2 regions of the Mycobacterium sp. HM-7 genome follow, and region 2 is predicted to be linked to the other one. Evidence: riboswitches for the same ligand, from Rfam matches in the RefSeq annotation. Region 2 holds a riboswitch; the other holds the start of a gene.
The links. Region 2 has a riboswitch for glycine ahead of gcvP (aminomethyl-transferring glycine dehydrogenase). Riboswitches for the same ligand answer to the same signal wherever they lie in the genome.
Positions count from the first base shown of each region.

Region 1: another riboswitch for glycine. It lies ahead of gcvP (aminomethyl-transferring glycine dehydrogenase); the one in region 2 lies ahead of gcvP (aminomethyl-transferring glycine dehydrogenase).

Region 1 covers NZ_CM132657.1:3,101,700-3,107,877, reverse strand. Annotated here, with positions in the region: gene gcvH (glycine cleavage system protein GcvH) at 1-1, shown strand, start outside; gene garA (glycogen accumulation regulator GarA) at 201-677, shown strand; gene ftsR (transcriptional regulator FtsR) at 694-1,428, shown strand; gene ACWW1C_RS15020 (bifunctional nuclease family protein) at 1,481-1,975, shown strand; gene ACWW1C_RS15015 (MerR family transcriptional regulator) at 2,247-2,873, shown strand; glycine riboswitch at 2,975-3,072, shown strand; gene gcvP (aminomethyl-transferring glycine dehydrogenase) at 3,202-6,072, shown strand.
Region 2 covers NZ_CM132657.1:2,845,891-2,852,068, forward strand. Annotated here, with positions in the region: gene ACWW1C_RS13675 (amino acid permease) at 1-1,029, shown strand, start outside; gene speB (agmatinase) at 1,158-2,159, shown strand; glycine riboswitch at 2,195-2,286, shown strand; gene gcvP (aminomethyl-transferring glycine dehydrogenase) at 2,443-5,286, shown strand; gene gcvT (glycine cleavage system aminomethyltransferase GcvT) at 5,283-6,178, shown strand, end outside.

The sequences.
Region 1 (6,178 bases), 260 kb from region 2:
ACGACTTTGTTAGGGTGCTGCGGTCCGGTTCGGCCGTGGCGACACCAAAGTCGGCTCGGCGGATCCGGCGGTGGCGGGCACACTGACCCGCGCCGCGCGGTACGGTCAATAGTGGGACGTATGCGACATCGATGACTGCTGGCAGCACTGCCGGCTGGTCGTGCAAGAGAGCGCCACAGCAGCCAGTAGAGGAGCAGCGCGTGACGGATAACGACAGCGGTTCGGGGACTGATTTCGGGTCCGAGGAGGCAACGGTGGAGACCACATCGGTCTTCCGCGCGGACTTCCTCAATGAGCTCGACGCCCCGGCTTCGACGAGCGGCACCACTGCCGTCTCCGGAGTTGAAGGACTGCCGGTGGGGTCAGCCCTGCTGGTGGTCAAGCGCGGGCCGAATGCCGGCTCGCGATTCCTGCTGGATCAGCCGAGCACCTCGGCGGGACGTCACCCGGACAGCGACATCTTCCTCGACGATGTGACGGTGAGCCGTCGCCACGCCGAGTTCCGGCTCGAGTCCGGTGAATTCCAGGTCGTCGACGTCGGCAGCCTGAACGGCACCTACGTCAACCGCGAGCCCGTCGACTCGGCGGTGCTGGCCAACGGGGACGAAGTCCAGATCGGCAAGTTCCGCCTGGTGTTCCTGACCGGCCCCAAGACCGACGACAGCTCGGCTGGCTAGAGCCGGCGGTCAGTCCATGACGCAGCCCGACCGCAGTGCAGTGGCCGGGATGTCGATCGGAGCGGTGTTCGATCTGCTCCGACCAGACTTCCCGGATGTGACCATCTCCAAGATTCGGTTCCTGGAGGAACAGGGGCTGGTCACGCCCGAACGCACTGGGTCGGGCTACCGTCGTTTCACGGCCTATGACTGTGCGCGCCTGCGGTTCATCCTGTCCGCGCAGCGTGACCAGTATCTGCCCCTCAAGGTCATCAAGGCGCAGCTGGACGCCCAGGCCGACGGCGCACTGCCGACGAACGGATCCGCTTACGGCGTACCGAAATTGGTGCCCGATCTCGACAGCGACGAAGCCGGCGACCCGGCGGACGTCGGACCTGCCCAGGTCCGGCTCAGCCGCGAGGACCTGCTGCAGCGCTCCGGCATCAAATCGGAGCTACTGGCCGCGCTGGTCAAGAGCGGCGTGATCATTCCCGGCCCGGCAGGGTTCTTCGACGAACATGCCGTGGTCATCGCACAATGCGCGCATGCGCTGGGCGAATACGGTGTCGAACCGCGGCACCTGCGGGCCTTCCGGTCCGCCGCCGACCGGCAGTCGGACCTGATCGCCCAGATCGCCGGTCCCATCGGCAAAGCCGGCAACGCCGGGGCCCGCGACCGGGCCGACGAACTGGCCCGCGAGGTCGCGGCGCTCGCCATCACGCTGCACACCTCGCTGATCAAGTCTGCGGTGCGCGACGTTCTCGATCGCTGAGGACTAGACTCGAATTCGTTGATGGCACACGGATTGCGGAGGGCAGACGCAGATGGGCGAGGTTCGTGTGGTCGGCATTCGGGTGGAACAGCCGCAGAACCAACCCGTGCTGTTGCTCCGCGAATCCGACGGTGACCGTTACCTGCCGATCTGGATCGGGCAGTCCGAGGCTGCGGCCATTGCGCTCGAGCAGCAGGGCGTCTCGCCGGCTCGGCCGCTGACGCATGATCTGATCCGGGATTTGATTGCCGCGCTTGGTCATTCGCTGCGCGAGGTGCGCATCGTGGACCTGCAGGAAGGCACCTTCTACGCCGACCTGGTGTTCGAGCGCGACATCACGGTGTCGGCGCGGCCGTCGGATTCGGTGGCGATCGCCCTGCGCATGGGCGTGCCGATCTACGTCGAGGAAGCGGTGCTGGCCGAAGCCGGTCTGCTGATCCCGGACGAGGGCGACGAGGAGTCGTCGGGCACCGTGCGCGAGGACGAGGTCGAGAAGTTCAAGGAGTTCCTCGACAGCATTTCGCCGGACGATTTCAAGGCCACCTGACGCGGTCCGCGGCGCGTCCGGACGGCCGTTGTCACGGATGCGTCTCAGTTAGGTCAGCGCGTGTCGACACTCGGTGCGCCGTTTGCGGATTCGCTGAATTCGCGCCACATACTTTCCTCGTTCTGGCAACAGTTCGATCGGCGGGTCACCGCCGATGGGCTGAAGAGGCCCGGCGGGAAGCGTATGCTCGACACATTCGAGCAGCGGACATGCCCGCCGAGCAGCAGTGGCCGCCAGGCGGGGTTAGTTCGATCGGCGAGAGGATCAGGCAGTGGGCGACGACACGCCACGTCAAGAGCAGTTGGACCTGACGACCAACGGCGCGCCTGAGCAGGCCGCCCCGATGCCGGCTCCCGTGCCGGTGCAGGCAGGCCTGTTCCCTGACGAGTCTGTTCCCGACGAACTGGTCGGCTACCGCGGGCCGAGTGCCTGCCAGATCGCCGGTATCACCTACCGCCAGCTGGACTACTGGGCGCGCACCTCGCTGGTCGTCCCGTCGATCCGCGGCGCCGCCGGCTCCGGCAGCCAGCGCCTGTACTCGTTCAAGGACATCCTGGTCCTCAAGATCGTCAAGCGACTGCTCGACACCGGCATCTCGCTGCACAACATCCGCGTCGCGGTCGATCACCTGCGCCAGCGCGGCGTCCACGACCTGGCCAACATCACGCTGTTCTCGGACGGCACCACGGTGTACGAGTGCACGTCCGCCGAAGAGGTCGTCGACCTGCTGCAAGGCGGCCAGGGCGTGTTCGGCATCGCGGTCTCGGGTGCCATGCGCGAACTGACCGGCGCCATCGCCGACTTCCCGGGCGAGCGGGCCGACGGCGGCGAGTCCATCGCCGCACCCGAGGACGAGCTGGCGTCGCGACGTAAGCAGCGCGACCGCAAGATCGGCTGACCCCAGCAACGTACGAGCAACGGCCCCTTTCCGCGCGGAGAGGGGCCGTTTGCTGTCTATTCGCGGCCTTTTGTGACCGACCGGTAGACTGGCGCGCGCATCGTCCCGACGCGGGAGAGTTCTGTGGCCGCCAGCCATGGACGCCGAAGGAGCAATACCTCTCCATCAACCTCTCAGGCCCCCGGACCGCGCCGGAGCCCGATGCCTCTGGAAAGCGGCGAGCTGCGACTCGCCCGCCCATGGGGAAAGGCCGACCATTGTCGGGCCGAATCTCTCAGGCACCGACGACAGAGGGGGAGGGCAGCCCCTAACGTCTGGAGAGGCCGTCATGACCGACAGCACGTCTCGTTCCTCTGCTGAGCACCACCAGCTTCGCTTCGTCGACCGGCACATCGGTCCGGACGCCGACGCGGTGGCCACCATGCTCGGGGTCATCGGCGTCGACTCCCTCGAAGAACTCGCCGCCAAGGCCCTGCCCGCGGGCATCCTCGACGCGCTGACCGGTGCCGGCCTGGCGCCCGGCCTCGACGAGCTGGCCGCCCCGGCCTCCGAAGAGCAGTCACTGGCCGAACTGCGCGCACTCGCCGACACCAACACCGTCGCGGTGTCGATGATCGGCCAGGGCTACTTCGACACCCTGACCCCCGCCGTGCTGCGCCGGAACATCCTCGAGAACCCGGCCTGGTACACGGCCTACACGCCGTACCAGCCCGAGATCAGCCAGGGCCGCCTCGAGGCGCTGCTCAACTTCCAGACCATGGTCACCGACCTGACCGGCATGGAGATCGCCAACGCCTCCATGCTGGACGAGGCCACCGCCGCCGCCGAGGCCATGACGCTGATGCACCGCGCCGTCAAGGGCGACTGCCGCCGCCTGGCCGTCGACATCGACATCTACCCGCAGACGGCCGCCGTGCTCGCCACCCGCGCCGAACCGCTGAACATCGAGATCGTCACCGCCGACCTGCGGGACGGCCTGCCCGAGGGCGAATTCTTCGGCGTCATCGCCCAGGTGCCGGGCGCCAGTGGCGCGGTCAACGATTGGTCCGCGCTGATCGCGCAGGCCCACGAGCGTGGCGCGCTGGTCGCCGTCGGCGCTGACCTGCTGGCGCTGACGCTCGTCACCCCGCCCGGCGAGATCGGCGCCGACGTCGCTTTCGGCACCACGCAGCGGTTCGGCGTGCCGATGGGCTTCGGCGGCCCGCACGCCGGTTACCTGGCCGTGCACGGCAAGCATGCCCGGCAGTTGCCCGGCCGTCTGGTCGGTGTCTCGGTCGATGCCGACGGCGCCAAGGCCTACCGGCTCAGCCTGCAGACCCGCGAACAGCACATCCGCCGCGACCGGGCCACCAGCAACATCTGTACCGCCCAGGTGCTGCTCGCGGTGATCGCCGCGATGTACGCCAGCTACCACGGGCCGCGCGGGCTGACCGCGATCGCGCACCGGGTCCACGGCCACGCCCTCGCGGTGGCCATGGGTCTGAAGGAAGCCGGTGTGGAGGTCGTGCACTCCGGGTTCTTCGACACCGTGCTGGCCCGGGTGCCCGGTAAGGCCGCGCAGGTGCAGGCGGCCGCCAAAGAGCGCGGCATCAACGTCTGGCTGGTCGACGCCGACCACATCTCGGTGTCGTGCGATGAGGCCACCACCGCCGAGCACGTCGACGCGGTGCTCGCCGCGTTCGGCGCGACGCGCGGCGGACACCACTGGGACGGCCCCGAAATCCACACCCGCACTTCGGAATTCCTGACCCACCCGGCGTTCTCGCGGTACCGTACCGAAACCGAGATGATGCGCTACCTGCGCTCGCTCGCCGACAAGGACATCGCGCTGGACCGCAGCATGATCCCGCTGGGCTCGTGCACCATGAAGCTCAACGCGGCTGCCGAGATGGAACCCATCACCTGGACCGAGTTCGCGCAGCAGCATCCGTTCGCCCCGGCCTCGGACACCCCGGGCCTGCGCAAGCTGATCGCTGACGTCGAGTCCTGGCTGGTCAGCATCACTGGCTACGACTCGGTGTCACTGCAGCCCAACGCCGGCTCGCAGGGGGAGTACGCGGGCCTGCTGGCCATCCGCGCCTACCACGAGGCGCGCGGTGAGACGGGCCGCAACATCTGCCTGATCCCGTCGAGCGCGCACGGCACCAACGCCGCGTCGGCCGCGATGGTCGGCATGAAGGTCGTCGTCGTGGCGTGCCGCGAGAACGGCGACGTCGACCTGGACGACCTGCAGGCCAAGGTCGCCGAGCACGCCGGTGACCTGGCCGCGCTGATGATCACCTACCCGTCCACGCACGGCGTGTACGAGCACGACGTCGCCGACATCTGTGCCGCAGTGCATGACGCCGGCGGTCAGGTCTACGTCGACGGCGCCAACCTCAACGCGATCGTCGGGCTGGCCCGCCCCGGCAAGTTCGGTGGCGACGTCAGCCACCTGAACCTGCACAAGACCTTCTGCATCCCGCACGGCGGTGGCGGTCCGGGCGTCGGCCCGGTGGCGGTCCGTTCGCACCTCGCGCCGTACCTGCCCGGCCATCCCTTGGCCGCCGAGCTCGCCGACGACCACACGGTGTCGGCGGCGCCGTACGGCTCGGCGTCGATCCTGCCGATCACCTGGGCGTACATCCGGATGATGGGTGCGGCCGGGCTGCGCGCCGCGACGTTGACGGCGATCGCGTCGGCCAACTACATCGCCCGCCGACTCGACGAGCACTACCCGGTGCTCTACACGGGCGAGAATGGCATGGTCGCGCACGAGTGCATCCTGGACCTGCGGGCCATCACCAAGGCCACCGGCGTCACCGTCGACGACGTGGCAAAGCGCCTGGCGGACTACGGTTTCCACGCGCCGACCATGAGCTTCCCGGTGGCCGGCACGCTGATGGTCGAGCCCACCGAGAGCGAGAGCCTGACCGAGGTCGACGCCTTCATCGCGGCGATGATCGCCATCAAGGCCGAGATCGACCAGGTCGGCTCCGGTGAGTGGCCGGCGGACGACAACCCGCTGCACAACGCGCCGCACACCGCCGAGTGCCTGCTGGTCGACGAGTGGAAGCACCCCTACACCCGCGAGCACGCCGCCTACCCGCTGGGCAAGGGCTTCCGGCCCAAGGTGTGGCCGCCCGTCCGCCGCATCGACGGCGCGTTCGGCGACCGCAACCTGGTGTGCTCCTGCCCGCCGATCGAGGCGTTTGCCTGATCCATCTCCCGCGAGCGGCCGCGTCTGTACCCCGACACTCCGTGTTGGGTGTGCAGATTGCGGCCGTTCGGCGTTGGTGAGCGTGCGCAAACTGCACGCGACACAC
Region 2 (6,178 bases):
AGCCGCTGGCTCCTGGCCGCAGTCTCGATCGGCGTCATCTGCTTCACCACAGCGGCCAACATGATCGGCCGACAAGTCCTCAAGGTCATGATCGTCGCGAGCATCATCTGCGAGATCGTCGGCTCGGTCGGGTTGGGCACCGTCCTGTTGCTGTTCCACCGCGTCAACCCGATCTCCACATTGTTCGACGGCCTGCCCGACAGCTCGGGCAGCACCATGAGCACGATGCTCATCGCGGTCGCATTCGTGGGTTGGGCATTCCTGGGCTTCGAATCCGCCGGCTCGATCGCCGAAGAGGTGGAAGACCCCGAACGCAACGTGCCCAAGGCCATCATTTTCGCGCTGCTCCTCGTGGGCGTCATCGTGATGTACTCCGCCGCCGCGGTCATTCTTGCGATCCCCGACCTGTCTGCGGTGCTGACCGCACAGAGCGGTGATCCGGTGTCGGCGACACTGACGGCCCAGCTCGGCTCATCCATCGCCAAGCCGCTGCTGCTGATGTTCGTCATCGGCTTCATGTCCGCGTGCCTGGCCGTGCAGTCGGCAGTGTCGCGCGCCGTATACGGGATGGCCCGTGATCGCGCCCTTCCCGGCGCGGAATTCCTCTCGAAACTCGGTGGCCCCGAACGTATGCCGATCCGGGCCATCGGCCTGACGGCGGTCGTGGCCGCGTTCTTCTTGTTGTTCGCCGGCTCCGACCTCTACAACGTGCTCGTCAACTTCTCGGTGATGGGGCCCTACATCGCTTTCGCCGTACCGGTTTTCGCCGCTGCCTTCACCCGCCTCGCTGGGCGCTGGGTGCCTGGCGTCTTCTCGCTCGGGCGCTGGGGTGCGCCGGTGACCTATGCCGCGGCCGCGTGGCTCGCGTTCGAGGTGATCAACGTCCTCTGGCCCCGTACGCAGCCGGGCCAGCCGTGGTTCGTGAACTGGAGCATGGTGATCAGCCTGGTCAGTCTGGGGGCCGTCGGCGTCGTCGTGTACGCACGGTGCCGCAACCGCATCACCGAACCCGTCGGCGAACGACTGTGAACACTCCGGTTGTGCGAATGCTCAAACGAAGCCCGTCGGCTTATGGCAGAAACTGCTCGCAACCTGCCCTCGCGGGAAGCGATGCTGGCAATCGAACACCCCGCGAGTCGAGAGGCTGAACACGACAGATGAGCACCCGAAACGACATCATCGGCGCAGTTCCCGCCACCAAGGTGCCCCGGTACGCGGGGAAGGGCACATTCGCCCGTATCGCTGACATCCACGAGGTGTCCGACTACGACATCGCGATCCTCGGGGTGCCGTTCGACGGCGGCACGTCGTACCGGCCCGGCGCCCGGTTCGGCCCGATGGCGGTCCGGCAGGCGGCGCGCACCCTGCGCCCCGGTTACCACGTCGAGCTCGGCGTCGCCCCGGTGCAAGAGCTGCAGGTGGTCGACGCCGGCGACGTCGCCGTCACGCCGTACAACATCGACGAGGCCTGCCAACAGATTCAGGATCACGCCGCCGAAATCCTTCGCGGTGGTGACCGGCGAATCGTGTCCATCGGCGGCGACCACACCATCGCGCTGCCGAATCTCCGTGCGCTGCACGCCAAACACGGTCCGGTCGCGCTGGTGCACTTCGACGCCCACCTGGATACCTGGGACACCTACTTCAACGCGCCCGTCACCCACGGCACCATCTTTCGGCGCGCGTTCGAGGAGGGTCTGCTGATCGAGGACCACTCGATCCACGTCGGCATCCGCGGACCGATCTACGACCAGCTCGACCTGGACGACGATGCGCGCATGGGCTTCAAGATCATCCGTGCCGGTGACTTGGACGTGATCGGCATCGACGCGGCCATCGACGTGGTGCGTCGCCGGGTCGCGGACGTGCCGGTGTACTTGTCCATCGACATCGACGTGCTCGACCCGGCCTTCGCGCCCGGCACCGGCACGCCGGAGGCGGGCGGCCTGACGTCACGTGAGCTGCTGAAGATGCTGCGCAAGATGACCGGGCTGAACATCGTCGGAGCCGATGTCGTCGAGGTGGCTCCCGCCTACGATCATGCCGAAATCACCTGTGTCGCAGCGGCAACGCTGGTGTTCGACATCATCTCGCTGATGGCCGCCGGCGCGCGCACCGCCCTGCCAGTCAATGGTCAGGTTGCGAACGCGTTGACCTGACAGGCTACGATTGCGCAGACAACTCAATATGCCGACAACGCGCTGTGGGAGAACCTCCGGAAACGGGGGCGCCGTAGGAGCAAGTCCTCCCCGGGAATCTCTCAGGCTCAAATACCGCAGCGTCGAGGCAACTCTGGAGAACAGCGCGGATCCGTCGATCCACGCTTACCGAAGGTGAACGGCGCGCACGCGTCAAAGCTCTCAGGTGTCAGGACAGAGCGGGGAGGTGCTACCCAACGACGCGTCGAGCAGTCAGCGACGCCCCGCGAACCGGAGTCACCTCATGTCTTTTCCTGACCGTCATATCGGTCCCGACCACGCCGCCCGGCGGCACATGCTCGACGTCCTCGGCTACTCGTCGCTCGACGATCTGATCGATGCCGCAGTGCCCCAACAGATTCGCAGCACGCAGGGTCTGCACCTGCCGGCCGCGCGCTCCGAGCGGCAGGTGCTCGATGCGCTGCGCGTCCTGGCGGACCGCAACCAGTCCCGAGTCCAGATGATCGGCCTGGGTTACCACGACACCATCACGCCGCCGGTGCTGCGTCGCAACATGCTGGAGTCCCCGGCCTGGTACACCGCCTACACGCCGTACCAGCCAGAGATCTCGCAAGGCCGGCTGGAAGCGCTGCTGACGTTCCAGACGCTCATCGAAGACCTCACCGGTCTGCCGGTAGCCGGCGCCTCACTGCTCGACGAGGCGACGGCGGTGATGGAAGCCGTGCTGTTGATGCGCCGGGCGAACAAGTCCTCGAAGTCCAATCGTGTTGTGCTCGACGCGGATTGCCTGCCGCAGACCCTCGCGGTGGTGCGCGGGCGCGCCGCGGCGGTGGGCATCGAGGTCGTGCTCGCCGAGCTGAGCGAGGGGCTGCCCGACGGTGCTGCCTTCGGCGTCGTCTTCCAGTCCCCGGGCGCCAGCGGCGTCATCCGCAACCTCGCCCCGCTGATCGCCGCCGCGCACGACCGCGGCATGTTCACCACTGTCGCCGCCGACCTGCTGTCTCTGACCCTGCTCACCGCCCCCGGCGAGCAGGGCGCCGACATCGCTGTCGGCTCGGCCCAGCGGTTCGGGGTGCCGCTGTTCTTCGGCGGCCCGCACGCCGGCTACATGTCCGTGCGATCCGGTCTCGAGCGCATGCTGCCGGGACGTCTCGTCGGTGTCTCGGTCGACGTCGACGGCAAGCCTGCCTACCGGCTGGCATTGCAGACCCGCGAACAGCACATCCGCCGTGACAAGGCGACGAGCAATATCTGTACCGCGCAGGCGCTGTTGGCGAATGTCGCCGCGATGTACGCCGCGTATCACGGCCCGGAAGGGCTGTGCGCCATCGCATCTGAGGTACACGGACATGCTGTCGCGCTGGCTGCGGGGCTGCGGGCCGCCAGGCGGGAAGTCGTCCACGACCATTTCTTCGACACGGTGCTGGTGCGGGTTCCTGGTGAGGCAGCTCAGATTGTGGCGGCCGCAGACCGCGCGGGGATCAACCTGCGCCTCGTTGACGCCGATCAGGTCGCCATCGCGTGCGACGAGTGCACCACCGACGACGTGATTCGGCAGGTGCTCGCGGTTTTCGGTGCGACACCCGTCGCCTCTGACATCGCCGATGCACTTCTGGCGGTGGTGCTCCGCACCTCGGAATACCTGCGGCACCCTGTGTTCCATGCCCACCGGTCCGAGACGGCGATGCTGCGCTTCCTGCGCGAACTGTCCGACAAGGACCTCGCGCTGGACCGCACGATGATTCCGCTGGGCTCCTGCACCATGAAGCTCAACGCCGCCGCCGAGATGGAGCCGATCAGCTGGCCCGGGTTCGCCGGCATTCACCCGTACGCGCCGGCCGGGCAGACCGCCGGATACCTCGAGCTCATCGGCAACCTGGAGGACTGGCTGTCCGAGATCACCGGCTACGACCGGGTTTCGTTGCAGCCCAACGCCGGATCGCAGGGCGAGCTCGCGGGCCTGCTCGCCATCAACGCCTACCACCGGTCCCGCGGCGACGTCGACCGCGACATCTGCCTGATCCCACAGTCGGCGCACGGCACCAATGCCGCCTCGGCGGTCTTGGCGGGCATGCGGGTGGTGGTGGTCAACGCGGCAGGTAACGGCAACATCGACCACGACGATCTTGAGGCGAAGCTCGCCGAGCATGACGGCCGCGTTGCGGCGATCATGCTGACCTACCCGTCCACCCATGGTGTGTACGAAGCCGACGTCCGCACGGTGTGCGACCTCGTCCACAACGCCGGCGGCCAGGTCTACGTCGACGGCGCCAACCTGAATGCCCTTGTCGGCCTGGCCAAACCGGGTGAGTTCGGCGGTGACGTATCGCATCTGAACCTGCACAAGACGTTCTGCATCCCGCACGGTGGCGGTGGTCCGGGCGTAGGCCCCGTCGCGGTGCGCGCTCACTTGGCGCCGTTCCTGCCCGGCGATCCGCTGGCCGTCGACGGTCCAGGTCCGGTATCCGCGGCCAATTACGGATCAGCGGGCATCCTCCCGATCACCTGGGCCTACCTCGCGCTGATGGGTCCGGACGGCCTGACGGCGGCCACGAAGACCGCCGTGCTGGCGGCCAACTACCTGGCGGCGTCGCTCGGCGACCGCTACCCGGTGCTGTACGCCGGCGAGACCGGCCTGGTTGCCCACGAGTGCATCCTGGATTTGCGCGAGATCACCAAGCGCACCGGGGTGACGGCAGAGGACGTCGCGAAACGGTTGATCGACTACGGTTTCCACGCTCCCACGTTGTCATTCCCGGTCAACGGCACGCTGATGGTCGAACCCACCGAGTCGGAAGACCTGACCGAGCTGGATCGGTTCATCGCGGCGATGATCGGGATCCACGACGAGATCAGCCGGGTCGGATCAGGGGAGTGGACGCTGGAGCTGAGCCCCCTGCGCCAGGCCCCGCACACCGCCGAGCAGGTGACCGACGCCGACTGGACGTTGCCGTACAGCAGGCAGTATGCCGCGTATCCCGTTGCGACACTGCGGCGCAACAAGTACTGGCCACCGGTCCGTCGCATCGACGGCGCCCACGGTGACCGCAACCTCGCCTGTTCCTGCCCCGCGCCCGAAGCGTTCCAGATCGAATCCGCCGAAATCCTCGAGGAAGTTCTTGCATGACCACCGCCCCCGCATCCCCGCTGCTGGACGAACACCGTTCCCTGGCAGCCAGTTTCACCGATTTCGCCGGCTGGGAGATGCCGCTGAAGTACGGCAGCGAGCTCGCCGAGCACCGAGCGGTGCGCGAGGTCGCCGGCTTGTTCGATCTCTCGCACATGGGTGAGATCGCGGTGACCGGACCGCAGGCGGCCGCTGCCCTGGACTTCGCGCTGGCCGGTGAGGCCTCCAGAATTGCGGTCGGGCGGGCCAAGTACTCGCTGATGTGCGATGCCGACGGCGGCGTCATCGATGACCTCGTGGTGTACCGGCTGGGTGCGGAGCACTTCCTCGTCGTCGCCAACGCGGCCAACGCGCCGACGGTGGCACGGGAACTGGCCAGCCGGGCAGAGCAATTCGACGTGGTCGTCGACGACCAGTCACTGGCGACCGCGTTGATCGCGGTGCAGGGACCCGCGTCCGAGGCCATCGTCAGCTCGCTGGTGCCCGAGGACCAGCGCGCCACGGTTGCCGAGCTCAAGTACTACGCGGTGGCCGATGCTCAGGTGGCAGGTATCGACGTGCTGTTGGCGCGCACCGGTTACACCGGTGAAGACGGCTTCGAGCTATATGTGCCCAACGAACGGTCCGTGGCACTGTGGCAGACGCTACTCGCCGCCACCGTGGCGGCCGGCGGTGTGCCCGCGGGCCTGGCCTGCCGCGACACGCTGCGGCTGGAGGCCGGCATGGCGCTCTATGGGCACGAGCTCACCATGGCAACCAACCCCTTCCAGGCCGGCCTCGGCAAGGTGGTGCGCTTGACCAAGGACTTCGTGGGACGCGATGCACTGCAGCAGCTTTCGGAGCAGACCGTCCAGCAGGTTCTCGTCGGTCTCAAGGGTGACACCCGACGGGC